2 regions of the Arthrobacter sp. N1 genome follow, and region 2 is predicted to be linked to the other one. Evidence: predicted binding sites of a transcription regulator. Region 2 holds the regulator's gene; the other holds the start of a gene.

Region 1 (19,823 bases), 810 kb from region 2:
GGCTCGGGCGCGCGGACGCCGGCGACGGCGAGATCGAGGACGCGCTGCGCAGCGTCGGGGCGCTGGACTGGGTCAAGCAGCTCCCGGAGGGCGTGGAGACCGAGGTGGGTTCCGGTGCCTACGAGCTCGCTCCGGCCCAGGCGCAGGAACTCGCCCTGGCCCGGCTGATCCTCGCCGATCCGCACACGCTGGTCCTGGACGAGGCGACGTCGCTGATCGATCCGCAGGCCGCCCGTGATCTGGAGCGCTCGCTGAACGCGGTCCTGGAGGGCCGCACTGTCGTCGCGATCGCCCACCGGCTGCACACCGCGCACGACGCCGACCGTGTGGCCGTGGTGGAGGAGGGCCGCATCGCGGAGCTCGGCTCGCACGACGAGCTGCTGGCGCTCGGTGGGGCGTACGCCTCGCTCTGGAACTCCTGGCGGAGCGAGTAGGCGGAGCACGTCGGTGGAGCACTGAGGCGGGACCCCCGCAGCCGCGGCTCCGCCCTCCCGCCGGGCCTGGCCGTCGTTCCCGGGTTCTGAGGCAGGTCCGGCGTGTCGGTACAGGACACGCCGCGTCGGAGGACCGGAGGAACCGGACGGTGCGGACGAAGGGACGCCCGCCGGGGCCCTAGTGGTCGAAGAACACCAGCGAGGAGTTGATGAGCTCCGCGATGACCTCGGCGTCGTGCGCGCGACGCAGTGACTCGCGGAAGTTCTCCTTGAAGAGGCTGCGCGCGATCGTCGCGAGGACCTCCAGGTGCTCCGAGAAGGACTGCGCGGGGGTGGCCATGAGGAGCACGAGGGTGGCGGGCCCGTCCACCGCGCCGAAGTCCAGGCTGTGGCCGAAGCGCGTGACCCCGACGGCGATCGACGTCTGGTTCACGTATTCGCTGCGCGCGTGGGGCAGGCCGACGCCGCCCGGCAGGCCCGTCGCCATCTGGTGCTCGCGGGAGTTCACCTGGTCGAGGAAGGCCTGCAGGTCCGAGATGCGCCCGGCCGCATGCAGGCGGCTCGCGAGCTGCGCTGCCGCATCCTCCTTGGAGGCCGCCTCCATCTCGAGGATCACGAGGTCCGGTGTGGTCAGCAGGGCGTCGTGCAGCTCGGAGGACAGGTCGCTCACTGTGTGCCTTTCGAAGGTCCCGCGGCCGCGGCCACCGGGTGCCCGGTCGCCGCGCGCCGGTGAGGAGCGCTCGTCGCGGCCCGCCCGGCTCTCCTAGCTTAGCGGGACAATATCGTGCACACCCATGCGTGCACTGTCCGCCGAGACGTCGTCGGGCTGCTCCTGGCTGAGCCGCTCCGCATCCACCCGCGCGCGGTAGTGCGTGACCTCGCGCTCGGCCTGCTGCTCGCTCCAGCCGAGGATCGGCGCCATGAGTTCGGCCACGACGGGAGCCGCGGACACGCCGCGGTCCCAGGACTCGATGGAGATCCTGGTGCGTCGCGTGAGGACGTCGTCGACGTGCCGGGCACCCTCGTGGGTGACGGCGAAGACGACCTCCGCGCGGAGGTAGTCGTCCGCGCCGGGCAGCGGCCGGCCGAGCGAGGGGTCCTCGCGGATGAGGTCCAGCACCTCCGTGGCCTGCGTGCCGAAGCGCTGCAGGAGGTGTTCGACGCGCGCGACGTGCACGCCGGCGTCGTCGGCCAGCCTGGCCCGCATGTTCCAGGCCGCCCGGTAGCCCTCGGCGCCCAGCAGCGGGACGGTCTCGGTGCAGCTCTCGGGCACCTTCTCGTCGAGAGCGCGGGTCGCCTCGTCCACGGCGTCCTTCGCCATGACCCGGTATGTGGTCCACTTGCCGCCGGCGACGACGACGAGCCCCGGCACGGGGTGCGCGACGACGTGTTCGCGGGACAGTTTCGCGGTGGAATCGTTCTCACCCGCGAGGAGCGGCCGCAGCCCGGCGTACACACCCTCGACGTCCTCGCGCGTCAGGGGCCGCTTGAGGACCTTGTTGACGTGCTCCAGCACGTAGTCGATGTCCTTCGAGGTGGCTGCCGGGTGTGCCTTGTCCAGGTCCCAGTCGGTGTCCGTGGTGCCGATGATCCAGTGGCGTCCCCAGGGGATGACGAAGAGCACGGACTTCTCGGTGCGGAGGATCAGGCCCACCGTGGACTGGAAGCGGTCGCGGGGTACCACGAGGTGGATGCCCTTGGACGCCCTGACCTTCATCTGGCCGCGATCGGTGACCATCGCCTGGGTCTCGTCCGTCCAGACCCCGGTCGCGTTCACGACCTGCTTGGCGCGGATCTCGAACACGTCCCCGCTCTCCTGGTCCTTGACCCGGGCCCCGACCACGCGCTCGCCCTCGCGGAGGAAGTCGACGACGCTGACGCGGTTCGCGGCCCGGGCACCGTAGTGCTGCGCCGTGCGCACCATGTTGACCACGTAGCGGGCGTCGTCGACCTGGGCGTCGTAGTACCTGATGGAGCCCACCATGGCGTCGTCCTTGAGGCTGGGAGCGGCGCGGAGCGTGCCCTTCCGGCTCAGGTGCTTGTGGAAGGGGACACCGCGCGAGTTGCCGCCGGTCATGCTCATGGCGTCGTACAGGGCGATCCCCGCGCCCACGTAGGGTCGCTCGACGAAGCGCTTGGTCAATGGGTAGAGGAACGGGACGGGCTTGACGAGGTGCGGCGCGATGCGCTGGATCAGCAGTCCGCGTTCCTTCAGCGCCTCCTGGACGAGCGCGAAATCGAGCATCTCCAGATAGCGCAGCCCGCCGTGGATCAGCTTCGAGGAGCGCGACGACGTTCCCGACGCCCAGTCGCGGGCCTCGACGATTCCGGTGGAGAGTCCACGCGTGACGGCGTCGAGCGCGGCACCGACGCCCACCACTCCTCCGCCGACGATCAGGAGATCGAGTTCCCTGCCCGGCTCCGTCGTGTCCCTGAGCGCCCTCAGCGCGTCGTCGCGGTCCTGCGGACTGAGTGCACCGGATGCCATGGCCATACCCTTCGTCGGGAGGTTGTGAGCCCCTGGGGAGCTACGGCAACTGTAATCCCATCAGTCGTTGGAGACATAGGGCGAGAGGACCACTTCCACCCGCTGGAACTCCTTCAGGTCCGAATAGCCGGTGGTGGCCATCGCCCGGCGCAGCGCACCGATCAGGTTCGAGGTCCCGTCCGTGTGGTGCGAGGGACCCCACAGCACCTCCTTGAGCGGTCCGACGGTGCCGATGGCGACCCTGTCGCCACGCGGCAGTTCGTGGTGGTGCGCCTCCTGGCCCCAGTGCCAGCCCTGCCCGGGCGCCTCCTCGGCCCGGGCGAGCGCGGACCCGAGCATGACGGCGTCGGCCCCCATGGCGATCGCCTTCACGATGTCGCCGCTGACGCCCATCCCGCCGTCGGCGATGACGTGCACGTACCGACCGCCGGACTCGTCCAGGTAGTCGCGGCGGGCGCCGGCGACGTCGGAGATGGCGGACGCGAGCGGCGAGTGGATCCCGAGCGCGCGGCGCGTGGTGGTGGTGGCACCGCCGCCGAAGCCGACGAGGACGCCCGCGGCGCCGGTCCGCATGAGGTGCAGCGCGGGCGTGTAGCCGGCTGCGCCGCCGACGATCACGGGGACGTCGAGCTCGTAGATGAACTTCTTGAGGTCCAGCGGCTGCTCGTTCTTGGAGACGTGCTCGGCGGACACCGTGGTCCCGCGGATGACGAAGATGTCCACGCCCGCGGCGAGGACGGTCTTGTAGAACTGCTGGGTGCGCTGCGGGGTGAGCGATCCCGCGACCGTCACGCCGGCCTCGCGGATCTCGGCCAGGCGGCTGGTGATGAGCTCGGCGCGGATCGGTGCCTCGTAGAGCTCCTGCATGCGCAGCGTCGCGGCGGGGCTGAAGTCCCCGGCACTCAGCCCGGCGATCTCGTCCAGCACCGGCTGCGGATCCTCGTACCGGGTCCACAGTCCTTCGAGGTTCAGGACACCGAGGCCGCCGAGTCGACCCAGGGCGATGGCCGTGGCCGGGGACATCACCGAGTCCATCGGCGCCGCGATGACGGGCATCTCGAACTGGTAGGCGTCGATCTGCCAGCCGACCGAGACGTCGAGGGGGTCCCGGGTCCGGCGGGAGGGCACCACCGCCACGTCGTCCAGCGAATATGCCCTGCGTCCGCGCTTGCTTCGGCCGATCTCGATCTCGTAAGTCACTGCTCTAGGTTAGCCCAGCACGCGTACCGTCCCGGCGGCGTCGACGCTCCGTGACGCCGCCGGGACGGCCTGACGCCGGTGTCCCGGCGGCGTGACCAGGCGGGTCCGGCCGACCAGGTCGGAGGTCCCGCCCCAGGGCCGGGACCTCCGACCGGACTACTGCCGCCGCACGCGGTCCAGGAACTGCGCGGTCCGGTCCTGGAGTCCGGCGATCTGGCGGCGCACGACGACGGCGGGGTCCGGGTGGATCTCGCTCGCGGGAGGCTGCCGGCGGACGTTCGAGGAACAGACGAAGTCCGCGCAGATCAGGGTCCCGACGCTGTTGCCGTCGCGCCCGGACTGGCCGGCACGGCGGGCGACCCAGAGGAGGACATCCTCCTTCGAGTACACGTCGCGGCACAGCTCGCAGAGCACCGAGCGGTTCTTCCGCGCCCCGCCTTCGGGGGCGCGCAGGAGGATGCCCGTGAGCCCACGGTCGGTCGGCAGCACCAGGTAGCCGCGCAACGGCATCTTCTCGTCACGCCAGCCGAGGACGTCGAGCCCGTCCCAGTCGAGGGTGGCGAGGTTCCTGGGCGGCGTGAGCTTGGCGGCCTCGGACCGCGTGGCGTTGATGAAGGAGGAACGGATGGCGGAGCTGGAGACAGGAAGCATGGATGAACACCTTTGCAGAGGAGGATCGAGGGGATGCGCGCTCTGCCGGCGCCGGGCACGGGGGACCGCGTCGAGGGGTCCCGTGGGAGGAACCGCCGCGAGGCGGGCGGTCCTGCGGTGTCAGCCCTGTGGGCTGTCCGCTGCATGCTGGTGGGCCGGCGACGGCAGGGGCGCACAGCAGCCCCTTCGGGCCACCCCGCTCACCGCGGCGCTCCGGGCCTTCGAGGTCCCCAGCATGCTCAACCGTCCTTGTTCCGCGACCATCGTTCCGTGATCGTCCTGCCCGGCTATCCTCTCAGGAGCCGCGGACGCAGCGCAAAGCCGCCCCGCCGTCGGGATCAGCCCGCCGTCGTCGTCGGCCCTGGACCGCCCATGACCACCACGCCGGCGCAGTCGGCGCGTCGCCCGTCCCGCCCGTCCCCGCCGGCGCAGCCGGTCCGCGCCGCCCGGCGCGGCCCCGACGGTCGGCCGCGTGCCTCGATCCCGCCCCCTGGCCAGGGACCTGCAGGGACCTGCAGGGCCCGTTGCGCCGGGCGGCGTTTCGCCCTCCCCCACCGGACACGCCAGACTGGCCTCATGACATGGACACGCGCCCGGGACTGGCTGATCGGCGCGGCCGGGATGGTGGTGCTCGTCCTCATCGCGGGCAGCGTCCTCTGGTGGATCGTCAGTGAGCCGGCCGACGCCGGATCGGCCGGGCCCGTCCCGTCCGCGCCGTCGTCGTCATCCCCGGACGGCGGTGCCGGCGCCCCTGCGCCGCCCGCGGACCTGTCCGACGACGAGGTGTGGTTCGGGGACCTCCGGCTCGACGCGGGTACCGTGCTCGCCTCGGGCTCGATGCTGACGGACGTGCGCGCCGCCGGCCGTGACGTGGTGACGGGCCCGGACGGCCTGGTCGCCGCGGAGCTCACCGTCGACGCGACCGTCCCCTTCGACGTCGTCGCGGCCGACCTGGGCGGCGGTGCGGAGGTGCGCCCGGCGGAGGACGGTCAGGCTACCGTGGTCCGCACCGTCGAGGCACTCGGCCGCGACCTGCGCGTCACCGCGACCGGCACCGTCGACGTCGAGGACGGCCGCCTCGTCCTCGAGCCACGTTCCATCGACGTCGGGGGGCCGGACTTCCTCTCCGGCGCGATCGCAGCGATCGTCCGCAACTCCGTGTCCCTCGAGCACGAGATCGAGGGACTGCCGGAGGGTCTCGTCCTCGAGGACGTCGTGGTGCGCGACGACGGGTTCCGCGCTGCGCTCATGGGTGAGGACGTCCTCCTCCGGCCGTGACGCGGCGCTGCCCGTTAGTCCTCGGGGAGCTGGCTCTCGAACATCCGGAAGTACCGTCCGCGGAGCGCCACCAGTTCCCGGTGCGTGCCGGATTCGACGACCCGCCCGTCCTCGAGCATGTGCACGATATCTGCCTTCTCGATCGTCGCCAGGCGGTGGCTGATGGCGATGATGGTGCGGCTCCGGTCGGCGAACAGGCGGGTGAAGATGCGGTGCTCGGCGAGGGCGTCGATGGCCGATGTCGGCTCGTCCATGACGACGAACGGCGCGTCGCGGTAGAAGTTGCGGGCCATCGCGAGACGCTGCCACTGGCCGCCCGAGAGACCGCTGCCCTTCCGGCCGCGCGGGTCCTCCATCCAGTTGCTCACGTAGTTCTCGAAGCCGTTGGGCATCTTCTCGATGAACTCCATCGCCTCGGCGTCCCGCGCGGCGCGGCGCACCCGCTCGTCGTCACGCGGGCGGTGCACATCGCCGAAGTAGATGTTGTTCTCGGCGGTGGCGAACTCGTACCGCAGGAAGTCCTGCGACATCACCGCCAGGTGCTGGTGCCAGTCGTCGATCCCGATGTCCCGGAGGTCGCGTCCGTCGAGCAGCACCTCGCCCTTGCTGGGCTGGTAGAGGCCCGCGAGGACACGGATCAGCGTGGACTTCCCCGCCCCGTTCTCCCCCACGATCGCGACGTGCGTCCCACGCTCGAAGGACATCGAGACGCCCCTGAGCACCTCGGCCTCGCCGCCTGCGTAGGTGAAGTGGATGTCCCTGAGCTCGACGGCGGACGGAGCCGCCTCCAGGCGCCCCGTCGCCGAGGTGGACAGCGGGAAGTCCATGAACTGCTCGTAGTCCTTGAGGTTCGCGAGGTCCTCGTCGATGGAGCTCAGCGAAGACACGAGGTTGTTCGCGGTGCTCAGGGCCCGGCTGACGATCTGCTGCACGTAGAGGAACTGGCCCACGGGCTGCGCGCGGGCGATGATCTGCCCCACGATCCACACCAGGGCGAGGAGTTCCGCGCCGTACTGCAGTGCATCGGCGAGGAGCTGCTTGGGGATGTAGCGCTTCTGGAAATCGAGCCGCCGTTTCTCGTCGGCGTCCCGCAGCGTCGAGCGCAGCCCCATCAGGTAGCGGACGATCCCGTACAGGCGCATCTCGGCGATGTGCTGCGGCTTCATGAGGTTGTTCTCGATCATGCGCCGCTGGCGGCGCGAATCCACCTGCGTGTTCCAGTGCGCCATCTGCTCGCGCGAGAGGCGGAACTGCAGGTACACGCTGGGGATGATGGCGACGAGGACGATCAGCGCGATCCACCAGCTCACGAGCAGGAGCGCCCCGATCGCGAGGACCACGGACGCCAGCTGGGTGAAGATGGCCGCGATGCGGTCGAGCACCCGCGCGTAGGAGTCGGAGAAACGGCGCGCCCGGTCGTAGAGGTCCACCGTCTCCTTGTCGTCGTACCGCCAGAACTCGAGGGCGAGGAACCGCTCGTACATGCGGTCACCGACGATCGCACCGACGCGGAAACTGAGGACCTGCTGGATGTAGCGGTCCACGCTCGTGAAGGCACCCCACAGGAGCCCGAGGACGGCGGTGACGATCACGTAGGTGATGGCCGCCCGGCCGGCGTCGGGCTCACCCGCATAGGCGGCCGCGAGGGCCGTCGTCGTGAGTGAGGCGAAGTAGGTGGTCACGAGCGGCAGCACCGCGGAGATCAGGGAGCCGGCGACCTTCATCGCCACGGCGCCCGGCGACGCCTTCGCGCTGACGGCGAGGACCTGCCCCACAGCGCGCGCGTAGGGCCCGAGGCGGAGCTTGCGGCGGGCCGTGGCCTCGGGCTGCGGCAGTCCGCTCATACGGCATCAGCCCCCTCGGTGAGGGGGCTGATGCCGGGGGCTGCGCTACTTGGAACCGTAGTTGGGTGCCTCCACCGTCATCTGGATGTCGTGCGGGTGGGACTCCTTGAGCCCGGCCGCCGTGATGCGGACGAACTTGCCCTTCGCCTTCAGCTCCGGGATGGTGCGCGCACCGGTGTAGAACATGGTCTGGCGGAGGCCGCCGACGAGCTGGTAGGCCACGGACGCCAGCGGACCGCGGTAGGCCACACGCCCCTCGATGCCCTCCGGGATGAGCTTGTCGTCACCCGTGACATCCGCCTGGAAGTAGCGGTCCTTCGAGTAGGACGTGTTCTTGCCGCGCGTCTGCATGGCCCCGAGCGAGCCCATGCCGCGGTAGGTCTTGAACTGCTTGCCGTTGACGAAGATCAGCTCACCCGGTGCCTCGGCGGATCCCGCCAGGAGCGAGCCGAGCATCACGGTGTCCGCGCCGGCCACGATGGCCTTGCCGATGTCTCCCGAGTACTGGAGCCCGCCGTCCGCGATGACCGGGACCCCGGCGGGGATGGCCGCCTTGGCCGACTCGTAGATGGCGGTGACCTGGGGCACACCGACTCCGGCGACCACGCGCGTGGTGCAGATGGAACCCGGGCCCACGCCGACCTTGATGCCGTCCGCCCCCGCGTCGATGAGCGCCTGGGCACCCTCACGCGTGGCCGCCTGGCCGCCGATGATGTCGACGTGCGCCGCCGACGGCTCGGCCTTCAGGCGGGAGATCATCTCGAGCACACCCGCGCTGTGACCGTTGGCGGTATCGACGAACAAGGCGTCGACGCCCGCCTCGACGAGGGTCATGGCCCGCTCCCAGCCGTCGCCGAAGAACCCGATGGCGGCCCCCACCCGGAGGCGTCCGTCGTCGTCCTTCGTGGACAGGGGGTACTGCTCCGCCTTCGTGAAGTCCTTCACGGTGATGAGGCCCCGGAGGATGCCTTGGCCGTCGACCAGCGGGAGCTTCTCGATCTTATTCTTCGCCAGGAGGTTGATCGCGTCGTCACCGCTGATGCCCACGTGCCCGGTGACGAGCGGCATCTTCGTCATGACGTCGTGCACGCGGGTGGTCGGGAAGTCCCGCTCGAGCACGAAGCGCGTGTCCCGGTTGGTGACGATCCCGAGCAGGTGCCCGGCGTCGTCGACGACGGGCAGGCCCGAGACGCGGTAGTGGCCGCAGAGTTCGTCCAGTTCCTGCAGGGTGGCAGCGGGACCGATGGTCAGCGGGTTGGTGATCATGCCGGACTCGCTGCGCTTCACGCGGTCCACCTGGTCCGCCTGGTCCTGGATGGACAGGTTGCGGTGGATGACGCCGAGGCCGCCCTGCCGCGCCATGGCGACGGCCATGCGGGACTCGGTGACGGTGTCCATGGCCGAGGAGAGCAGGGGCGTCCGCACCGTGATGCGCTTCGAGATGCGCGAGGAGGTATCGGCCTCGGAAGGGATGACGTCGGTGTGGCCGGGGAGGAGGAGCACGTCGTCGTACGTCAGGCCGATGAATCCGAAGGGGTCGTGGGTCTGGTTCTGGCCGGACTGCTCGCTCACTGCTGCGCCTCTTTCGGTGTCGCCCGATGGGAGTGGGGTGGGGCCTTCGGCGCTGACGCCGGCGGGCTCTGCCAGTCTAGAACGGTTCATCGGGGTGCCCTATTCCGGTGACAGCGCTCACGTCACCGGCCGGGCGAGCCGCCCGGCCGGACCGGATCCGCCGATGCGGCACCGGACGTCGTACCCTAGAAGGAGTATCCGCCCGGCTCGACCGGGACCACTTCAGGGATCTGCCGGGTTGGCCGGCCTCGACGACACACGTCCGGCGGCCTCTCCCCTGCCCCCGCCACCACTGAGAGAAACCTAATCTGTGAATAAAAGACCTGCCGCACTGACAGCACCACGGGACCTGGCCAAGGGAGCCATGCGCATTGTCGCCCTGGGTGGGATCGGTGAGATCGGTAGAAACATGACCGTGTTCGAGTTCGACGGCAAACTGCTGATCGTCGACTGCGGAGTCCTGTTCCCCGAGGAGCACCAGCCCGGCATCAATGTCATCCTCCCGGACTTCTCCTACATCCGGGACCGGCTCGACGACGTCGTGGCCGTCGTCCTGACGCACGGGCACGAGGACCACATCGGCGGTGTCCCGTATCTCCTCAAGGAGCGCGCGGACATCCCCCTGGTCGGCTCGCGCCTCACGCTGGCCTTCATCGAGGCGAAGCTCAAGGAGCACCGCATCACCCCGAAGACCGTCCAGGTCAAGGAGGGTGACCGCCGGACCATGGGCGGTTTCGACCTCGAGTTCGTCGCGGTCAACCACTCCATCCCCGACAGCCTCGCCGTCGCCATCCGCACCGCCGCCGGCATGGTGCTGCACACGGGTGACTTCAAGATGGACCAGTTCCCGCTCGACCGCCGCATCACGGACCTGGGCGCGTTCGCCCGCCTCGGCGCCGAGGGCGTGGACCTGTTCCTGACGGACTCCACCAACGCGGACGTCCCGGGCTTCACGACGTCGGAGAAGGACCTCGGCCCGGCCATCGACGCCGTGTTCCGCACCGCCCCGCGCCGCATCATCGTCTCGAGCTTCGCGAGCCACATCCACCGCATCCAGCAGATCATCGACACCGCGCACCGCCACCGCCGCAAGGTGGCGTTCGTGGGACGCTCGATGGTCCGCAACATGACCATCGCGGCGGACCTCGGCTACCTCAACATCCCGCAGGGCCTGCTCGTGGACTTCAAGAAGCTCGAGCGCAGCGACGACCACAAGGTGGTGCTGATCTGCACCGGTTCGCAGGGCGAGCCGATGGCCGCGCTGTCCCGCATGGCCAACAAGGACCACGCCATCCGGATCAGCGAGGGTGACACCGTCCTGCTCGCGAGCTCGCTCATCCCGGGCAACGAGAACGCGATCTACGGCATCATCAACGCCCTCACCGAGATCGGCGCCAACGTGGTCCACAAGGGCAACGCCAAGGTGCACGTCTCCGGCCACGCCAGCGCCGGCGAGCTCGCCTACTGCTACAACATCGTCAAGCCGCGCAACGTCATGCCGGTCCACGGCGAGTGGCGCCACCTCCGCGCGAACTCGGAGATCGCCGTCGCGACCGGCGTCGATCCCCGCAACGTGGTCATCGCCCAGGACGGCGTGACCGTCGACCTCGCGCGCGGCCGCGCCACGCTCTCGGGCAAGGTCGACGCCGGCCTCGTGTTCGTCGACGGCGACAGCGTCGGCGGCATCACCGAGGAGGACCTCGTGGAGCGCCGTCGCCTCGCCGAGGAGGGCGTGGTCACGGTCCTCGCCATCATCGACCCGGACAACGGGGAGATGGTCGAGTCGCCCGAGTTCTTCACGAAGGGCTTCTCCTGCTCCGACGAGGACCTCGACAAGGCCGGAGCCGCCGTCGAGAAGGCACTGCGCGACGCCGCGTCCAACCGCCAGGGCGGCCGCCGGCAGGACCCCGAGGACATCATCGAACGGGCCACGGCCAACTGGATGCGCCGGTTCTACAACCGCCAGCCGGTCGTCACGGCGATCGTGGTCGACGCCTGATCCCACGGCTCCGGGCCCGACGCCCGCAGCGCCCGAAGCCCCGGCACTCGAAGGAGTGGCCGGGGCTTCGTCGTCCGTCGTCGGGACGTCGTCGCCCGGATCCCCCTGCGGGCTGTGCGGAGTGGGAGTGTTCGACCCTGCCCCTTGTCGCGGGATCCTGCCTGGGCTCGATGCGCCGGGCAGGGCATCCGGGGTGACCGCGCGGAAGAGGCCACACGCAGCAGCACCCCGGCTCGATGAGCCGGGGTGCTGCTGGACGTGCCGGGAGCGTGTGCCGTTCAGGCAGGCGTCCTAGTGCGAGTGGCCGTGGCCCTCGTCGCCCTCGGACTCCTCGGGCTTCTCGACCACGAGCGTCTCGGTGGTCAGCACCAGCGCCGCGATGGAGGCCGCGTTGCGCAGTGCGGAGCGCGTCACCTTCACGGGATCGATGATGCCCGCGTCCACGAGGTTCTCGTACTCGCCGGTCGCGGCGTTGAAGCCGTGACCCACCTCGAGATCGGAGACCTTGGAGACGACGACGTAGCCCTCGTGTCCGGCGTTCTCCGCGATCCAGCGCAGCGGCTGCGCGAGGGCACGGCGCACGAGGCCGATCGCCGTAGCGGCGTCGCCCTCGAGTGCGAGGACGGCGGGGTCGGTGTCGAGCGCCTTGCCGGCGTGGACCAGTGCGGATCCACCACCGGCGACGATGCCCTCCTCGAGAGCGGCACGCGTGGAGGACACGGCGTCCTCGATGCGGTGCTTCTTCTCCTTGAGCTCCACCTCGGTGGCAGCGCCGACCTTGATCACGCCGATACCGCCGGCGAGCTTGGCGAGGCGCTCCTGGAGCTTCTCGCGGTCCCAGTCGGAATCGGTGCGCTCGACCTCGGCGCGGATCTGCGCCACGCGGTCGGCGACGTCGGACTCGCTGCCGGTGCCGTCCACGATCGTGGTGGCGTCCTTGGTGACGGTGATCCGGCGGGCGGAGCCGAGGACCTCGAGACCCACCTGGTCGAGCTTGAGGCCGAGATCGGGCGAGACGACCTGCGCACCCGTGAGGGTCGCGATGTCCTGCATCATGGCCTTGCGACGGTCACCGAAGCCGGGAGCCTTGACGGCGACGACGTTCAGGGTGCCGCGGATCTTGTTGACCACCAGGGTGGACAGGGCCTCGCCCTCGATGTCCTCGGCGATGATGAACAGCGGCTTGCCGGCCTGCAGGGCCTTCTCCAGCAGCGGCAGGAACTCCTGCAGCGAGGAGATCTTCCCGGAGTTGATGAGGATGAGCGCGTCCTCGAGGACGGCTTCCTGGCGCTCCGCGTCGGTCACGAAGTACGGGGAGAGGTATCCCTTGTCGAACTGCATGCCCTCGGTGAGGACCAGCTCCGTGACGGTCGAGGAGGACTCCTCGATGGTGATGACGCCGTCCTTGCCGACCTTCTCGAAGGCCTCGGCAAGGAGGTCTCCGACCTCGGTGCTCTGGGCGGAGATGGACGCGACATTGGCGGTCTGCTGACCGACGACCTCGCGTGCGTTCTCCAGCAGGCGCTTGGCGACGGCCTCGACCGACACCTCGATGCCGTGCTTGAGCTGTCCGGGAGCCGCGCCGGCGGCCACGTTGCGGAGGCCCTCCTTGACGAGTGCCTGGGCGAGGACGGTCGCGGTGGTGGTGCCGTCACCGGCGACGTCGTTGGTCTTGGTGGCGACCTCCTTGGCCAGCTGCGCGCCGAGGTTCTCGTAGGGGTCGTCGAGTTCGATCTCGCGGGCGATCGTGACGCCGTCGTTCGTGATGGTGGGGGCGCCCCACTTCTTGTCCAGCACGACGTTGCGTCCGCGGGGGCCCAGCGTCACCTTGACGGTGTTCGCGAGCTTGTCCACGCCGGCCTCGAGGGCACGGCGGGCGGCGTCGTTGAATTCCAACTGCTTTGCCATTGTTGATTCCTTTCAGGCTTGTGCAGCGAGAAAAACCCCGGCCACTGCGGGCCGGGGCTTCTCAAGGGGTTACTACTTGACGACGACTGCGAGGACGTCGCGGGCGGAGAGCACGAGGTACTCCTGGCCGCCGTGCTTGACCTCGGTTCCGCCGTACTTCGAGTAGATGACGATGTCGCCCTCGGCGACGTCGACGGGGACGCGGTTGCCGTTGTCGTCGACACGACCCGGTCCGACTGCCACGACCTCGCCCTCCTGGGGCTTCTCCTTGGCCGTGTCCGGGATGACGAGGCCGGAAGCAGTGGTCTGCTCGGCTTCGAGGGGGCGGACAACGATGCGATCCTCAAGGGGCTTAATAGAGACCGACACTCGGGCTCTCCTTTGCGTTCGATACCAATGGATTGGGGCCGTCGGGATGGGCGTGAACCGTCGTCGCGGTGCCGGCGAACGCTTCCCTCGGGATTAGCACCCACAGGGAGTGAGTGCCAACTCTGACTGTATGCAAGGGCTGGCACTCGGTCAAGGCGAGTGCCAAATGTCGACGGTCCGACGACGCGATGGCGCAGGCGGCCGGACCCGGTCCGACGGCTGCGTCGCCTAGGCTGGCACCATGGCTTCGGACAACATCGCGGACATCCTGACCCCCGAGGGCTGGGAGCTGCTGAACTCGCTCGGGCCCTACACCGAGGCCGACAGCCTCCGTCTCACCGAGCAGCTGCGGAAGGCCGGCCACGCTCCCGGCGTGGTCGCCGCCGCCCTGACGCAGTCGCGCCTGCGGGCCAGGGCCTCGGCGAAGTTCGGGCCGTTCGCCGACCACATGGTGTTCACCACCGCCGGGCTCGAGCAGGCCACACGCCTGAGCGTCGCCGCACAACATGCACGGCGCTTCGTCGACGCCGGACTCGTCAAGGTGGCGGACCTCGGCTGCGGGCTGGGGGCCGACAGCATGGCGCTGGCCACCCTCGACCGCGAGGTCACCGCCGTCGAGCTCGATGAGACCACGGCGGCCGCGGCCACCATGAACCTGATGCCGTTCCCCAACGCCCGCGTCGTGAACGCCGACGCCGCCTTCGTCGACACCGCCGGGTACGACGGCGTGTGGCTGGATCCGGCGCGGAGAACGACGACGACGTCGGGCACGTCCCGCCTCTTCGATCCCGAGGCGTTCTCCCCCCCGCTCTCCTTCGTCCAGCAGCTCGCCGACAGCGGCATGCCCGTCGGCGTGAAGATGGGCCCCGGCATGCCGCACGAATCGGTCCCCGGGACGTGCGAGGCGCAATGGGTCTCCGTGGACGGCGATGTCACGGAGGTGGCGCTCTGGTTCAACGCGCTCCGCCGGCCGGGCGTCCGGCGCGCAGCGCTCCTGCTCGGGGCCCGGGGAGCGGCGGAAATGGTGTCGGAGGCATCCTTCGGGGACGGCCCGACGGCGGCGGTCGGGGAACCCGCGGGCTACCTCTACGAGCCCGACGGCGCCGTCATCCGCGCCGAGCTGGTGGCGGACCTCGCACAGCAGCTGGGCGGGCACCTGCTGGACCCGATGATCGCCTACATCTGCGCGCCCATGCTCACGGACACGCCCTTCGCCCGGGCCTACCGCGTCCTCGAGGTCCGCCCCTACAACGTGAAGGCGCTGAAGGCGTGGGTCCGGTCCGAGGGCATCGGCGTGCTGGACATCAAGAAACGGGGGACCTCCGTCACCCCGGAGGAAGTCCGGAAACAGCTCCTGACCGGGTCCGGCAAGGGCCGCAGGAAGGCGACCCTCGTCCTGACGCGGATCGGCGAGGACCGGGTGGTCATCGTCGTCGAGCCGGTCCCCGCCCCCTGACCGAGCCACACATCCGGGACGACCGCAACCCGGCGGCGCCCTTCCCGCGGGCACGCCGGGCTTCCTAGACTCGTGGGGAACCAGGACGGGCGGCGGAGGGACGGAGCACAGGCATGACGGACAGTGCCAGCAGCACGGACGACCGGCCGACACGGCACGGGGTCCTCTTCGACGTGGACGGAACGCTCGTCGACTCCAACTACCAGCACACGATGGCGTGGTGGCAGGCCTTCCGCCGCTTCGGCCACGACCTGCCGATGGCGGAGATCCACCGTGCGATCGGCATGGGCGGGGACAAGCTCGTGGCCCACCTGCTGGGCGACGATCGCGACACCGAGCAGGACGGCGAGCTCGATGCCACGCGCTCCGCGGTGTTCTCGACCTTCTGGCCCGGGCTCCGGAGCTTCGAGGGCGCGGGCGAGCTGCTGCGGCGCTGCGCCGACGAGGGCCTCACCGTGGTCCTCGCCTCCTCCGCCTCGCACCAGGAGCTGGCCGTCTCGCGCGGGATCATCGGCGCGGACGAGGCCATCAGCGCCGCGACGAGTTCGGGAGACGCCGAGAACAGCAAACCCGATCCGGACATCCTCCAGGCAGCGCTGACGGCGGGCGGACTGGACGCCGCGAACACGGTGTTCGTCGGGGATTCCGTCTGGGACGTGCTGGCGGCCTCGGAACTGGGCATCCCGACCGTCGGGCTCGCCTCCGGCGGCACGAGCGCGGCCGAGCTCCGCGAGGCAGGGGCCGTCGAGGTGCACAAGGACATCCGGGCGCTCCTGACCGCGTTCGACGACGGTGCGCTGCACCGGCTCGCAGCGGCCGGCGCGAAGCCGTGAGCGCGCCTAGTCCTCGCTGTCGAGCAGTCGCCGCCGAGCACTGAGCAGCTCGATCTCCGGACGGGACGCGACGTGCCGCTCCACGCGGTCCAGCACGTCCACCACATGCTGCCGGTCGCCGCTGACCAGTCCGACGCCCACGATCACCCGCCGGTGCAGGTCCTGGTGGCCCACCTCGGCGGCGGACACCTCGAAGGAGCGCCGGAGGTCCGCGACGATCGGCCGCACCACGGACCGCTTGCCCTTGAGGGAATGCACGTCACCCAGCAGGATGTCGAACTCGATGGACCCGATCCACATGCTGATGCTCCTGACCTGCGGCTACTAGGCGGAATCGCGCCAGACGACGGCGGTGTCCAGGACCTGCACCGCACTGGGCAGGCCCCGGATCTGCGCGAGGACGAGCTCGGCCGCGGTGCTGCCCAGCAGGTCAGCGGGCTGCCGGACCGTCGAGAGCTGCGGGCGGGTCCGCAGCGCCCAACTGCTGTCGTCGAACCCCACGATCCCGACGTCGTCGGGCACCTTCCGCCCCGACTCCTGCAGCGCCGTCATGGCCCCCGCGGCAACGGCATCGGACGCGGCGAACACGCCGTCGATCTCCGGGCACCGGCGCAGCAGTTCCTGCATCCCCTGAAGCCCCGCGGCGTAGGTGTAGAGCGGGTACTCCACCACGAGCGACGGATCGAAGCGCGAACCCATCGCCTCGCGGAAGCCGGCGAAGCGGTCCTGTCCGGAATCGCGGTCCATCGCACTGGCGATCATCCCGATGCGCCTGCGGCCCGTCGCCACGAGCCGCTCGGTGATGGACCGCGCGGCCGCGGAGTTGTCGATGGCGACGTAGGGGAGGTCCGGGGTCCCGGGTGGGTGGCCGACGAACGCAGCCGGTACCCCGATGTCGCGGACGGCGGACGCGATGGGATCCGAGGCGCGCGCGGACACGATGACGGCGCCGTCCACGAGCCCGCCCCGCAGGTAGTCGGCCACGCGGCGGCTGTCGCGGTCGGAGTCGATGATGAGTGAGACCAGCTGGTAGTCCGCCCTCGAGAGCACCTCGTTGGCCCCGAGCAGGATCGAGCCGATGTTGGGATCCTCGAACAAGAGCGAGTGGGGTTCGTGGATGATCAGCGCGATGGCGCGGGACTCCTGCGTGACGAGATTCCGGGCGGCCGAGTTGCGCACGTAGCCGACGCTCGCGATCGCCTCCTCGACGGCGATCCGCGCCTCGTCGGACACATAACGCTCGCCGTTGACGACGCGGGAGACGGTCCCTCTGGAGAGCCCGGCCGCGGTCGCGACATCGTTGATGGTCGCCCGGCGGTTCCGGGTGCGGGGCGGGGGCATACGTGTACTTTAGCCGAGCCCCCGGGGCCGCCGGCGTGGAACAGGCGTAGGGTGGGGAGCAGTTGTCTAGAAGAAGGCGGCTGACCTCGGTTCTTCTCGTTGGTCGCCGATCCTCGGATCGCGTGCCGGTCAGTAGAGCACCATCCCCGATCGGGGGCGTGCACCATGAACGACCAGGAAGCCCTTCTTCCACAGCCACCCGCAGGCTGCCGTTCCAGCCGTCCTGCGGATCCGTCCGTTCGCCGTCCAGGCGTGAGCCGCACGGCCCTGCCGTGCCCGCCCGGCATCGTCGACCCAGTGCTCCGCACCCGGATCAGCACCCCCTCATGACGCGGTGGACGCCCATCGTGGCACTCCTCCCGCACCTCCCGCTCCGGGCACTGCACGTCACTCCCCCCTGCCTCGGCCCCTGCGAGCGATTCCACCCCCGCCGGCCCATCCCTTCCCGGCACCTGTACGCCATACTGCAAAGGACCACCCCATGACGCAGCACATCCCCACCTTCCTGCAGGACTGCACCGCCGTCACCGCCGACGGTTCCCTCGTCCCCGCCGATGAGCTCGAGGGACTGTACCTGTACTGGTGCTCGACCCGCACCGACACTCCCCTGACGACCGAGGACCTCATCACGGCCCTCGTCGCGCAGGAGGGCGTGGAACGCCTGCGGCACAACGGTGTGGACTGCGTCGAAGGACTCGTCCTCACGGGTGCTGTGATGGCAGAATTCATCCTCACCTGCCATTTCACGGGTGCGTGGGGCCAGCCCGATCTGTGGGACCTCAGCGCGGCACGGGACGTCGCGACCGCCTCGTAGGACGTTCGAAGGAGACACCGTGGCCCGACGGACCGCCGGCCAGCGCAGCACCCCCGCGCTGGCCGCCCTCTCCGACGCCGGGATCGCCTTCACCGCTCATCCCTACCATCACGACGACGGCGTCTCGTCCTACGGCCTCGAAGCCGCCGAAGCGCTCGGCGTCGAGCCGTCCCGGGTCTTCAAGACCCTCATGGCCAGTGTGGACGGGGTGCTCGCCGTCGCCGTCGTCCCGGTCAGCGGCTCCCTGCACCTGAAGGCACTCGCAGCGGCCCTCGGTCGGCGCAGGGCCGTGATGGCGGACCCGGCCGACGCGCAGCGGCGCTCCGGCTACGTCCTCGGGGGGATCTCGCCGGTCGGGCAGCGGCTTCCCTCGCCCGTGGTGATCGATGTGACGGCACTGCAGCACTCCACCGTCTTCGTCTCGGGAGGGCAGCGGGGGCTCGACGTCGAGCTCTCCCCCGCGGACCTCATCGCGGTGACCGGAGCGCTGACGGCCCCGATCGCCGACCCCTGAGGCACGGCCTCCACACCCGAGCCGACTGATCCGGCGCCTGCCACGGCCGCCCGCGCCGAGCCCGCTGCCGGCCCGCCGTCGGCCGCTACGGTGGAGGCGTGACCACGATCAGCGAGAGCATCCCCCCGACCGCCGAAGCCCTCACGCTCTACGCCGCGGTCGGCTGGACCGCGTACACCCGTGATCCAGCCCGGCTCGAACGCAGCCTCGCCGGGTCGCACCTGGTGCTCACGGCCCGGGACGACGCCGGCACGCTGCTCGGTCTCGCCCGGACCGTCTCGGACGGCAAATCCATCTGCTATCTGCAGGACATCCTCGTCGCGCCCGCCGCGCGGCGGAGCGGGATCGGGAGGGCACTGCTGCAGGACATCAGGGACCGCTACCGGCAGTGCATGTTCCTCGCGCTCACCACCGATGCCGAGGGCACCCCGGACGCCACCGGCTCACACCCCTTCTACGCCTCGATGGGTTTCCGCCGACACGCGGATCTCGGTCTCGCCGCCTTCGGTCTCCGGCCGTGAACCATCCGCCGTCGGAGCTACCGGCGTGGCCGGCTACAGCGCCGTCCGCCGGACAGGTGATGCTCCGGCGGTTCGAGGACCGGGACGTACCGATGGTGCAGGAGCTCTCGACCGATCCCTATGTACCCCTGATCGGGACCCTCCCGCCGTCGTGTGACCGCGCCGGTGCCCTGGCCTACATCGCGCGCCAGCGGCAACGGCACGTCGAGGGTGCCGGGTTCTCCTTCGCCGTCGCAGAGGCAGGCAGCGGCCAGGCACTCGGCATGATCGGGCTGTGGCTGCGTGACCGCGCCCTCGGTCGCGCACAGGTGGGGTACGCCGTCATGCCCCGGGCCCGCGGCCGGGGCGTCGCCACCGACGCCCTGCGCGCCCTCGTCCCGTTCGCCTGGACCCTCCCGGAGCTGCACCGCCTGGAACTGCACGTCGAGCCGTGGAACACCGCCTCGGCGAGCGCCGCCACGTCGGCGGGATTCGCGGTCGAGGGGCTGCTGCGAGGCTACCTCGAGATCGGCGGCCGACGACGGGACCTCATGTCCTACGCCAGGATCCGCGACGTCCCGTCGGGCACGGAGGCGCCGCATCTCGCGTCCCTGGGCGGGGC
Region 2 (9,417 bases):
CCACCTCGGGGCAGAGCACGATGTCACCGAGGAGCCCCGCGGGTGTCACCCGGCCCGCGGTCCCCGGCCGGAGTTCATCCATCGGGAAGGAGAGCACGTCGGTGGGGCCCGGCTCGTCCATCCACTCGATGTGGAGTTTCTCCATCGCTGCGGTGTCCACGAGGATGACGGACAACTCGGCCTCGGGATGGATGAACAGGGATTCGAACAGGAAGTTGGTCAGGCGGACGAGGGATTCCTCGTCGACGTCGTAGCCGGACTCGTTGTTGACCTCGACGCTCATCGGCCGGTCACCGGGCGGCCGGAGCGCTGCTGGTTGCCGCGCTGCTCCTCGTCCCAGGCGCTGTAGGCGCTGACGATGTCGCCCACGAGGCGGTGGCGCACCACGTCCGAGGCGTCGAGTTCGCTGAAGTAGACGTCGTCGACGTCGCGCAGGATCTCGCTCACGATCCGCAGTCCGGAACTGGTGCCGTTGGGCAGGTCCACCTGCGTGACGTCGCCGGTCACGACCATCTTGGACCCGAACCCGAGGCGTGTGAGGAACATCTTCATCTGTTCCGGCGTCGTGTTCTGCGCTTCGTCGAGGATGATGAAGGCATCGTTGAGCGTCCGGCCGCGCATGTACGCGAGGGGCGCCACCTCGATCGTGCCGGCGGCCATCAGGCGCGGGATCGAGTCGGGGTCCATCATGTCGTGGAGGGCGTCGTACAGCGGGCGGAGATACGGATCGATCTTGTCGTTGAGCGTTCCGGGCAGGAAGCCGAGACGCTCCCCTGCCTCGACGGCGGGCCGGGTGAGGATGATCCGGTTGACCTCCTTCTGCTGCAGGGCCTGCACCGCCTTGGCCATCGCCAGGTAGGTCTTGCCGGTACCCGCCGGTCCGATGCCGAAGACGATCGTGTTGCGGTCGATCGCTTCGACGTAGGTGCTCTGGTTCAGGGTCTTCGGGCGGATCGTCTTCCCGCGGGAGGACAGGATGTTGACCGAGAGCACCTCCGAGGGGCGTGCGGCGCTCTGCGTCTTGAGCATCGTCACGAGCTGCTCGAGCACCTGCGGGGAGACGGTCGCGTTGTTGCTCGCCATGGTGCGGATCTCGCTGACGAGGCGCTCGGTGCGCAGCACGTCGGCAGACGGTCCGGAGATGGTGAGCTCGTTGCCCCTGGCCTGGAGGCCGACGCCGGGGAAGGACTCCTCGATCAGGCGGAGGGCCTCGTCATTGGAGCCCAGTGCCTGCACCATCTGCTCCGTCGAGTCGAAGTAGACGGTCCTCGTATCAAGTCCTGCCACGTTGATCCCTGTTGAAGATTCGCTCATAGCTCGGCCGTGCGGCCTTCGATCGCCCCTCGTTCGCGTTGTCGTCCTGGCTCCGTACCCTGCGTGCCGCGGCTGTGTCCACCCGTTCACGGCGAACCGGTTCGGCCTGGGACAGAGAGCTTAATCGTACGTCATAGGCACGGCGCAGCAGGGGCCGATGCTCCGGGGGCACCAGGGCTCCCGATGCATCCCGAGGGCTGCCGACCCAGCCGGTTCCCGTCGCGAATCGGCAACGGCTTCGTATCGATCCGGTTTCAGTCCTCCACACCCCTCGTATTCCTGCCGGGCCGCCGTTCGGGCTGTGCCAAGCTGATGCAGGTTCGGCAGGGGTGACCCGTCCCGTGGCCGGCCTGGCGAGAGCACCCTCCGTGCCCGCTCGTCACCCGAGAATCTCGTACCGATCGACCCATCGCGCCCTTCAAGCGCCTGACGGAAAGGGGCCAGCATGAACAGCCAGGACCCCCTCCGGCAGAGCAGGCTCGGCCTCCGCGGGATCCTGCTCGTCTCCGGCGGCGTCCTCGTGGCGAGCAGTGTCTTCCTCCTCCCGAATCTCGACGTGTTCGAGGGCAGTGCCGCGAGGACGGATCTCGCCCGGCCGATCGAGGCCTCCGGTCCGGGGACCGTCAGCGGCACCCCGTCCGAGGAGGCCCTGAAATCGCAGGGGGCCGCTGCGGGGCCGGCGGCGACCTCACGGCCGCTCGTGCCGGTCTACTGGCTGGGTGATGTGAACGGGTCGGACAGGCTGTTCCGGGAGTTCCTGCCCTCCCCTGCGGCATCGAGCGGTGATCCCATCTCCGAGGCCGTGCGGATCATGACCGAGGGCGAACCCCTGGACCCCGACTACACCTCCCCCTGGGATCCCGCCTCGAGCATCAGTTCCTCCGTCTCGACGAGGAACGTCATCACCCTCGACATCTCCTCCGACGCGCTGTCGCAGCGCCTCGACGAGGAGGATGCCCGGCTGGCACTGCAGCAACTCGTGTTCACGGCGACGGCGGCAGCGTCGGACGGCGGTCTCATCACGGGCGGTGAGGCCAGCTCGGTCGTGGTGCTGGTCGACGGGACCGCCGACTACCGTGCCTTCGGATCGGTGGACCTTGGCGGACAACTGACCAGGGACACCGGCGTCCTCGCTCCGGTGTGGATCATCGACCCGCAGCAGGGCGTCGAACTCGGCAGGGAGAGCTTCACCGTCCATGGGCTGGGACCGGCGGGAGACGACTCCGTGGTCTGGCGCATCGACCGCAGGACCGAGGGCTCTGCCGGCGGCACGGACCTGTTCCTGGACGGCGTGGTCGAGATCGTGCCCGCCGACGGCGCGCCGGGCGCCTACTCCTTCGCTGTCGGCCTGCCTCCGGGGAGCTACGACATCACGGTCTCGGCAGGAACCGGCGAGGGCGTTGCTGAGGACTCGAAGTCCGTCGTGGTCCGCTGACCGGATCTGTGACGGTGCCGCGCGGGTACCAGCGCCCGGGCAGGTGACCGAGCGACTACCAGCGCCCCAGCAGGTGGTTCAGCAGGACGAGCGCCGCCGGACCGGCGGACGATGACCGGAGCACGTGCGGCCCCAGCCGCGCGCTCTCGGCGCCCGCGGACCGCAGCTTCCCGAGTTCCGCGTCGCCGATCCCACCCTCGGGTCCGACGACGACGGCCGTGGTCGACGGCCCGTCGAGTCCGCCGGTGCTGCGGAGCACGTCGAGGTGATCGGACAGCGAGGCGTGGGCGTCCTCGTGCAGCACGATGACGTGGTCGACCGCGGCGGCCCAGGCGATGAGCCCGGCGGTGTCCATGACGGGCAGGACGTCGGGGACGAACGAGCGCCGCGACTGCTTCGACGCCGCATTCACGAGGGACAGCCACTTCTGCCGGCCCTTCTCCGCCTTCTCGCCGCGCCAGCGCACGATGCTCCGCTCGGCATGCCACGGCACCACCGCGTCGACCCCGAGTTCTGTCGCCGCCTCCACCGCCTGTTCGTCGCGGCCGGCCTTCGCCAGGGCCTGGACGAGGACGAGGCGGTGCAGGGGTGCGGGGTCCTGCCCGGCAGTCTCGACGGTGAGCTCGACCGTCCCTGCTCCGACGGCCACGATGACACCGGTCAGGCGGTACCCCGTCGAGTCCGAGACATCGATCCTCTCGCCCTGGCCGAGTCGACGCACCGTGGCGGCATGGCGTCCCTCGTCTCCCCCGAGGACGAAGGGGCCCCCAGGGCAGGCGGAACGGACCTCGGTGCCCGGCGCGAAGAACAGCGGACGCGTCATGGTCAGCGGTTCCCGAGCCGCTCCCGCAGACGGGCGAACACGCCGGAGCCGTTGCTCGCCAGCTGACCGTCGGTGTACTCCTCGTTCCGGAGCTCGGCGAGCCTCCGGAGAAGTTCCTCCTGCTGGTGGTCGACGTTGCGCGGCGTCTCGACGTTGAGGTGGACGCGGAGGTCTCCCCTGCCCTGGTTGCGCAGGTGCGTGACGCCGAGCCCCCGCAGGGTCAGGATCTCCCCGGACTGCGTGCCCGGCTTGATCATCAGCTCCTGGTCGCCGTCGAAGGTGTCCAGGTGGACGGAGGTACCGAGCGCCGCCGCCGTCATGGGGACACTGAGCGTCACGTGGAGGTCGTCGCCGTCGCGCAGGAAGGTGGAATCCGCGTTGACCCGGATCTCCACATAGAGATCGCCCTGGGGCCCACCGGCGATCCCGGCCTCGCCCTGACCGCCCAGCTGGATGCGGGTGCCGGTGCTCACGCCTGCGGGGACCTTGATGGTCAGGGTCCGGCGGGCACGGATGCGTCCCTCGCCGCTGCATTCGTGGCAGGGGCTCGGGATGACGGTGCCGTAACCCTGGCACGTACCGCACGGCGCGCTGGTCATGACCTGGCCGAGGATGGACCGGACGGCCCGCTGGACCTGTCCGGAGCCACCGCAGATGTCACAGGTGCGCGGCGAGGTACCGGGCTGGCAGCAGGAGCCGTCACAGGTGGGACACACCTCGGCGGTGTCCACCTCGATCTTCTTGTTGGTGCCGAAGACGGCGTCCTTCAGATCGATCCGTACATTGATCAGCGCGTCCTGCCCCCGGCGTGTGCGGGACGGTGCGCCGCCCTGCTGGCCGCTCCCCCCGAAGAACGTCTCGAAGATGTCCTGGAAGGCGAACCCGGAGCCGGAGTAGCCCGAGCCGTAGCCGGTGTCCGTCCCGTTCTCGTTCCCGGTCGTGTCGTAGACGCGACGCTTCTGCGGGTCGGAGAGCACCTCGTAGGCGCGGGTGACGAGCTTGAACTCCTCGGCCGCACCATCGCCCGGGTTGACGTCCGGGTGGAGCTTGCGGGCCAGCTTGCGGTAGGCCTTCTTGATTTCCTCCCCGGTCGCGCCCTGCGCCACACCGAGGACCTCATAGTGATTACTCACTCCTGCACATCACTTCCTGTTGGAGACAACTGTCGTCTGCTCACCGGCCGGGCCGGTGGGAATCCTGCGGGGCCCCACTACTCCTCGAGGATCCTCGAGAGGTAGCGGGCGACGGCGCGCACGGCGGCCATCGTGGTCGGGTAGTCCATGCGGGTGGGTCCGAGGACACCGAGCTTCGCTCCGGCGTCCGGTCCGTAGCCGGTCGCCACCACCGACGCCCCCGAGAGGCCGCCGTAGGGGTTCTCGCTGCCGATCCGCACCGAGATCCCGCGTGCGTCGTACTCCATCTCGGAGAGGAGCCGCAGCATGACCACCTGCTCCTCGAGTGCTTCGAGGATCGGGCCGATGCTCAACGGGAAGTCGCCGGTGGACCGTGCGAGGTTGGCCGTCCCCGCGAGCAGGATCCGGTCCTCGCGGCCGAGCCCGGCAAGCTGCTCGAGCGCCCTGACGATCGTACCCCCGTGCGTGCGGAGGCCGGCCGGCAACTGGGCGAGCGCGGAGCCGAGCTCCGCGGGGAGGTTCGTGAGCCTGACCCCGGAGACCGCGGACAGGATCCTCTGCTTGAGTTCGGCGAGTTCGCTCTCCTGGATGTCCGTCGGCGTCCGGACCATCCGCTGCTGGACCGTCCCGCTCGTCGCGATCAGCACCACCAGGATCTGCTGAGGAGCGAGCAGGACGAACTCGATGTGGCGGACCGATGCCCCTCCCACGCGGGGGAACTGGACGACGGCGACCTGGTTCGTCAGCTGCGCGAGCAGCCGCACCGTCCGGTCCATGACGTCGTCGACGTCCTCTGCACCCTCGAGCAGCGTCTGGATGGCTTTCTTCTCCGGACCGGAGAGGGGCTTCACCTCCGAGATGCGGTCCACGAAGAGGCGGTAGCCCTTGTCCGTGGGGATCCGGCCGGAGCTCGTGTGAGGTGCGGCGATCAGCCCCTCCTCCTCGAGCACCGCCATGTCGTTGCGGATGGTGGCCGAGGACACCCCGAGCCGGTGGCGGTCGACGAGCGCCTTGGAGCCGACGGGCTCCCTCGAGTGGACATAGTCCTCGACGATGGCCCGGAGCACTTCCAGGCGTCGCGGTTCACTCACTCCTCAAGTCACCTCCGGGTCTGTCCCTACCTCACGAGCACGCGGTCAGGGTGGTTCCGAGCGGTTAGCACTCGACACACCCAAGTGCCAAGTCTAGTACGTCGCGGGCGATTGTTAGCATTGGCAACCCGGGCCGCGGCATACCGCCGGAGCCCTCGTCGGAAGGGTATTCGGGATGGATCACGGCTGGGGAGCACAGGACATCTCGGCTCCGCGACGCGTCACCCTCCCGGAGGTCCCGGTCGAGCGGGACATGGTCCTCGAGGACGTCCAGAGCGGATTCGTGGGCGCTGTGGTGCGCGTGGAGAAGTCCGGCGGACTGCACGTCATGGTGCTCGAGGACCGCCGGGGCAGGCACCGGACGTTCAGGCTGGGACACGGCTTCCTGCTCGACGGCGCTCCGGTGCAGCTGGTCGCCCCGCGCCCGGTGACGACCGCGGCACGCACCCGAACGGCGTCGGGGAGTGTCCGCGTCGAGGGGGCGCGCGCCCGGACCGCCCGCGCGAGCCGGATCTGGGTGGAGGGCCAGCACGACGCCGAACTCGTGGAGAAGGTGTGGGGTGACGACCTGCGGCTGGAGGGGATCGTCGTCGAACCGCTCCACGGAGTCGATGATCTCGAGGGCGCGATCCGCGCGTTCGGGCCCGGGCCGACCCGCCGCCTCGGGATCCTCGTCGACCACCTCCTGCCCGGCACGAAGGAATCACGGATCGCGCAGCAGGCGATGACCGTACCCGGAGCACGTGACCACGTGCTGATCGTCGGCCACCCCTACGTGGACGTCTGGCAGGCGGTGAAGCCGGCCGTCCTCGGGCGGACGGCCTGGCCCGTGGTGCCGCGCGGTCAGGACTGGAAGACGGGCATCCTCGCAGGGCTCGGCTGGCCGCACCAGGACCAGGCCGCTGTCGCCCAGGGGTGGAAGCGCATCCTCGGAGGCGTCGGGAGCTACGCGGACCTGGAGCCCTCGCTGCTCGGTCGCGTCGAGGAGGTCATCGATTTCCTGACCGTTCCACCGGGCACGGCCTGAAGCGATCCGCGGCGGCCAGCCCGTATCCTTGGAGCACAGTCACGGCGGAGGAATTCCGCGAGCCAGCAAAGGAATACCGTTGTCCAACACCGCCGACCATCAGCACGAAGGACAGAGCGCGTCCCTCCCCGCCTTCGAGGGAACTCCGGCCAACGCGCTGCCGCTCACGGCGTCCGAGGACCGGCAGTTCGCCACCCTCGCGCACTTCGGCGGCATCCTCGGGTTCATCCCCTCGCTGCTGATCTTCCTCATCTTCAAGGACCGCGGCCCGTTCACCGCCCAGGAATCGAAGGAGGCGCTGAATTTCACGCTCCCACCGACCCTCCTGGCCCTCACGGCCTGGCTGCTGTCCCTCGTGCCGGACATCGGCGGGATCTTCGCCGTCGTCAACGCCCTCATCTGGGTCGCCATCACGATCTTCTCCGTGAACGCCGGTATCCAGGTGAACCGTGGACGGCCCTACCGCTACGCCCTGAACCTCCGGCTCATCCGCTAGGCACGACCGCCCGTATACCTCCGGCGCCTGCGCCGCGGTGATCCGGCGACCCTCCGGAGGTGTGCGGGGGCAGTGTGCGGCGGCGCTCCGTCGGTGTCAGTCGGGCAGCAGTCGGCGCACGACGGCGTCGGCCAGCAGGCGTCCCCTGAAGGTCAGGACCACGCGACCCGCGAAGGCCTCGACGGGCTCCACCAGCCCATCGGCGATGAGACCGGCCACGGCCTTCCTGCCCGACGCCGTCAGGACCGCCGTCGGGAGTCCCTCGCGCAGGCGCACCCGCAGCATGACGTCCTCGACGTAGCGGTCCTCGCCACCGAGGATCTCGCGGCCGGCTGCGGGAGACGACCCGCCCTCCAGCGCGGCGGCATAGGCGCGCGGATGCTTGACGTTCCACCAGCGCGTCCCGCCGACATGGGAGTGCGCGCCGGGACCGGCTCCCCACCAGTCGTTCCCGCGCCAGTAGGCAAGGTTGTGGCGGCAGGCGTCGGCGGGCGTCCTGGCCCAGTTGCTCACCTCGTACCAGTGCAGTCCCCCGGCCGTCAGCAGCTCATCCGCAAGGGCGTACTTGTCCGCGTGGTCGTCGTCGTCGATGGGTGGGACCTGCCCGCGACGGATCTGGGACGCGAGGCGGGTGCCCTCCTCGATGATCAGCGCATACGCGGAGATGTGGTCCGGCGCGTAGGACAGCGCCGTCGTCAGCGAGGTCCGCCAGTCGTCCAGGCTCTCCCCGGGCGTCCCGTAGATGAGGTCGAGACTCACCGCCAGGCCCGCCTCGCGGGCCCACTGGACGGCCTGCGGCACGCGTTCCGGCGCGTGCGTCCGGTCGAGCACCGCGAGGACGTGCGGGACGGCGGACTGCATGCCGAAGGACACACGCGTGAAGCCCGCGTCACGGAGGATGCGCAGGGAGTCCGGCGTCACCGAGTCCGGGTTGGCCTCGGTGGTGACCTCCGCACCGGGCGCCAGTCCCCAGCGACCCGTCGCGGCCCGGAGGATCGAGGCGAGATCCTCCGCGGGCAGCAGGGTCGGCGTCCCGCCGCCGAAGAACACGGTGGACATCGGGCGGGCCGGCACGCCGGATGCCGCCAGCGCCCGTGCTCCGAGGTCCAGCTCGGCGAGGACGGAGCCGGCATACGCGTCCTGCGACGCTCCCCCACCCAGTTCGGTGGCGGTGTAGGTGTTGAAGTCGCAGTAGCCGCAGCGCACGGCGCAGAAGGGGATGTGGACGTAGAGGCCGAAGTCGCGAGCCCCGGCATCGACGGCGGCCTCCGCCGGCAGGATCCCGTCCGCCGGCGCGGGCAGGCCGAGTGGCAGGGCGCTAGGCACTCCTGACCTCCTTCGAGGGGTAGAACGTCACTTCTTGGCTTTGTCCTTCGACTCGTCCGAGGACAGTGCGGCGATGAACGCCTCCTGGGGAACCTCCACGCGACCCACCATCTTCATGCGCTTCTTGCCCTCCTTCTGCTTCTCGAGGAGCTTGCGCTTGCGGGTGATGTCACCGCCGTAGCACTTGGCGAGGACGTCCTTGCGGATGGCCCGAATACTTTCGCGCGCGATGATGCGGGCGCCGATGGCAGCCTGGATGGGCACCTCGAACTGCTGGCGCGGGATCAGTTCGCGCAGCTTCCCCGTCATCATCACGCCGTAGGCATACGCCTTGTCGCGGTGGGTGATGGCGCTGAAGGCGTCGACCTGCTCGCCCTGCAGCAGGATGTCCACCTTGACAAGGTCCGAGACCTGGTCGCCGTCGGCCTTCCAGTCCAGCGAACCGTAGCCGCGGGTCTTCGACTTCAGCAGGTCGAAGAAGTCGAAGACGATCTCCGCGAGGGGCAGTCGGTACCTGATCTCGACGCGGTCCTCGGACAGGTAGTCCATGCCGCCCAGCACGCCGCGGCGCTGCTGGCACAGCTCCATGATGGCGCCGACGAACTCCGACGGCGCCAGGATGGTCGCGGACACCATGGGCTCGCGGACCTCGGCGATCTTCCCCACCGGGTACTCGCTCGGGTTGGTCACCTTCAGGACCCGCTTGTCCTCGAGCGTGACCTCGTACTCCACGTTCGGAGCCGTGGAGATGAGGTCCAGGTTGTACTCGCGT

The links. Region 2 encodes HrcA, which represses chaperone genes, less so after heat shock. Its sites were predicted from a motif close to TTNGCACTCGNNNNNNNCGAGTGCNAA; they were not measured.
Region 1: the regulator HrcA is predicted to act here: its motif matches at 13,883-13,909, upstream of groES (co-chaperone GroES).

What each region holds. Positions count from the first base shown of each region.
Region 1 is NZ_CP102608.1:2,619,314-2,639,136, forward strand. It holds gene NVV32_RS12105 (ABC transporter ATP-binding protein) at 1-434, shown strand, start outside; gene NVV32_RS12110 (PTS sugar transporter subunit IIA) at 613-1,038, opposite strand; gene NVV32_RS12115 (glycerol-3-phosphate dehydrogenase/oxidase) at 1,198-2,922, opposite strand; gene NVV32_RS12120 (GuaB3 family IMP dehydrogenase-related protein) at 2,983-4,122, opposite strand; gene NVV32_RS12125 (FBP domain-containing protein) at 4,279-4,773, opposite strand; gene NVV32_RS12130 (LmeA family phospholipid-binding protein) at 5,350-6,051, shown strand; gene NVV32_RS12135 (ABC transporter ATP-binding protein) at 6,066-7,895, opposite strand; gene guaB (IMP dehydrogenase) at 7,941-9,557, opposite strand; gene NVV32_RS12145 (ribonuclease J) at 9,832-11,466, shown strand; gene groL (chaperonin GroEL) at 11,758-13,374, opposite strand; gene groES (co-chaperone GroES) at 13,447-13,743, opposite strand; gene NVV32_RS12160 (THUMP-like domain-containing protein) at 13,985-15,199, shown strand; gene NVV32_RS12165 (HAD family hydrolase) at 15,313-16,032, shown strand; gene NVV32_RS12170 (DUF503 domain-containing protein) at 16,039-16,332, opposite strand; gene NVV32_RS12175 (LacI family DNA-binding transcriptional regulator) at 16,357-17,373, opposite strand; gene NVV32_RS12180 (hypothetical protein) at 17,855-18,187, shown strand; gene ybaK (Cys-tRNA(Pro) deacylase) at 18,207-18,701, shown strand; gene NVV32_RS12190 (GNAT family N-acetyltransferase) at 18,800-19,222, shown strand; gene NVV32_RS12195 (GNAT family N-acetyltransferase) at 19,219-19,823, shown strand, end outside.
Region 2 is NZ_CP102608.1:1,813,945-1,823,361, forward strand. It holds gene ybeY (rRNA maturation RNase YbeY) at 1-283, opposite strand, end outside; gene NVV32_RS08190 (PhoH family protein) at 280-1,314, opposite strand; gene NVV32_RS08195 (GerMN domain-containing protein) at 1,760-2,749, shown strand; gene NVV32_RS08200 (16S rRNA (uracil(1498)-N(3))-methyltransferase) at 2,805-3,572, opposite strand; gene dnaJ (molecular chaperone DnaJ) at 3,575-4,705, opposite strand; gene hrcA (heat-inducible transcriptional repressor HrcA) at 4,783-5,796, opposite strand; gene NVV32_RS08215 (DUF3097 domain-containing protein) at 5,972-6,823, shown strand; gene NVV32_RS08220 (DUF4870 domain-containing protein) at 6,903-7,319, shown strand; gene hemW (radical SAM family heme chaperone HemW) at 7,416-8,645, opposite strand; gene lepA (translation elongation factor 4) at 8,673-9,417, opposite strand, start outside.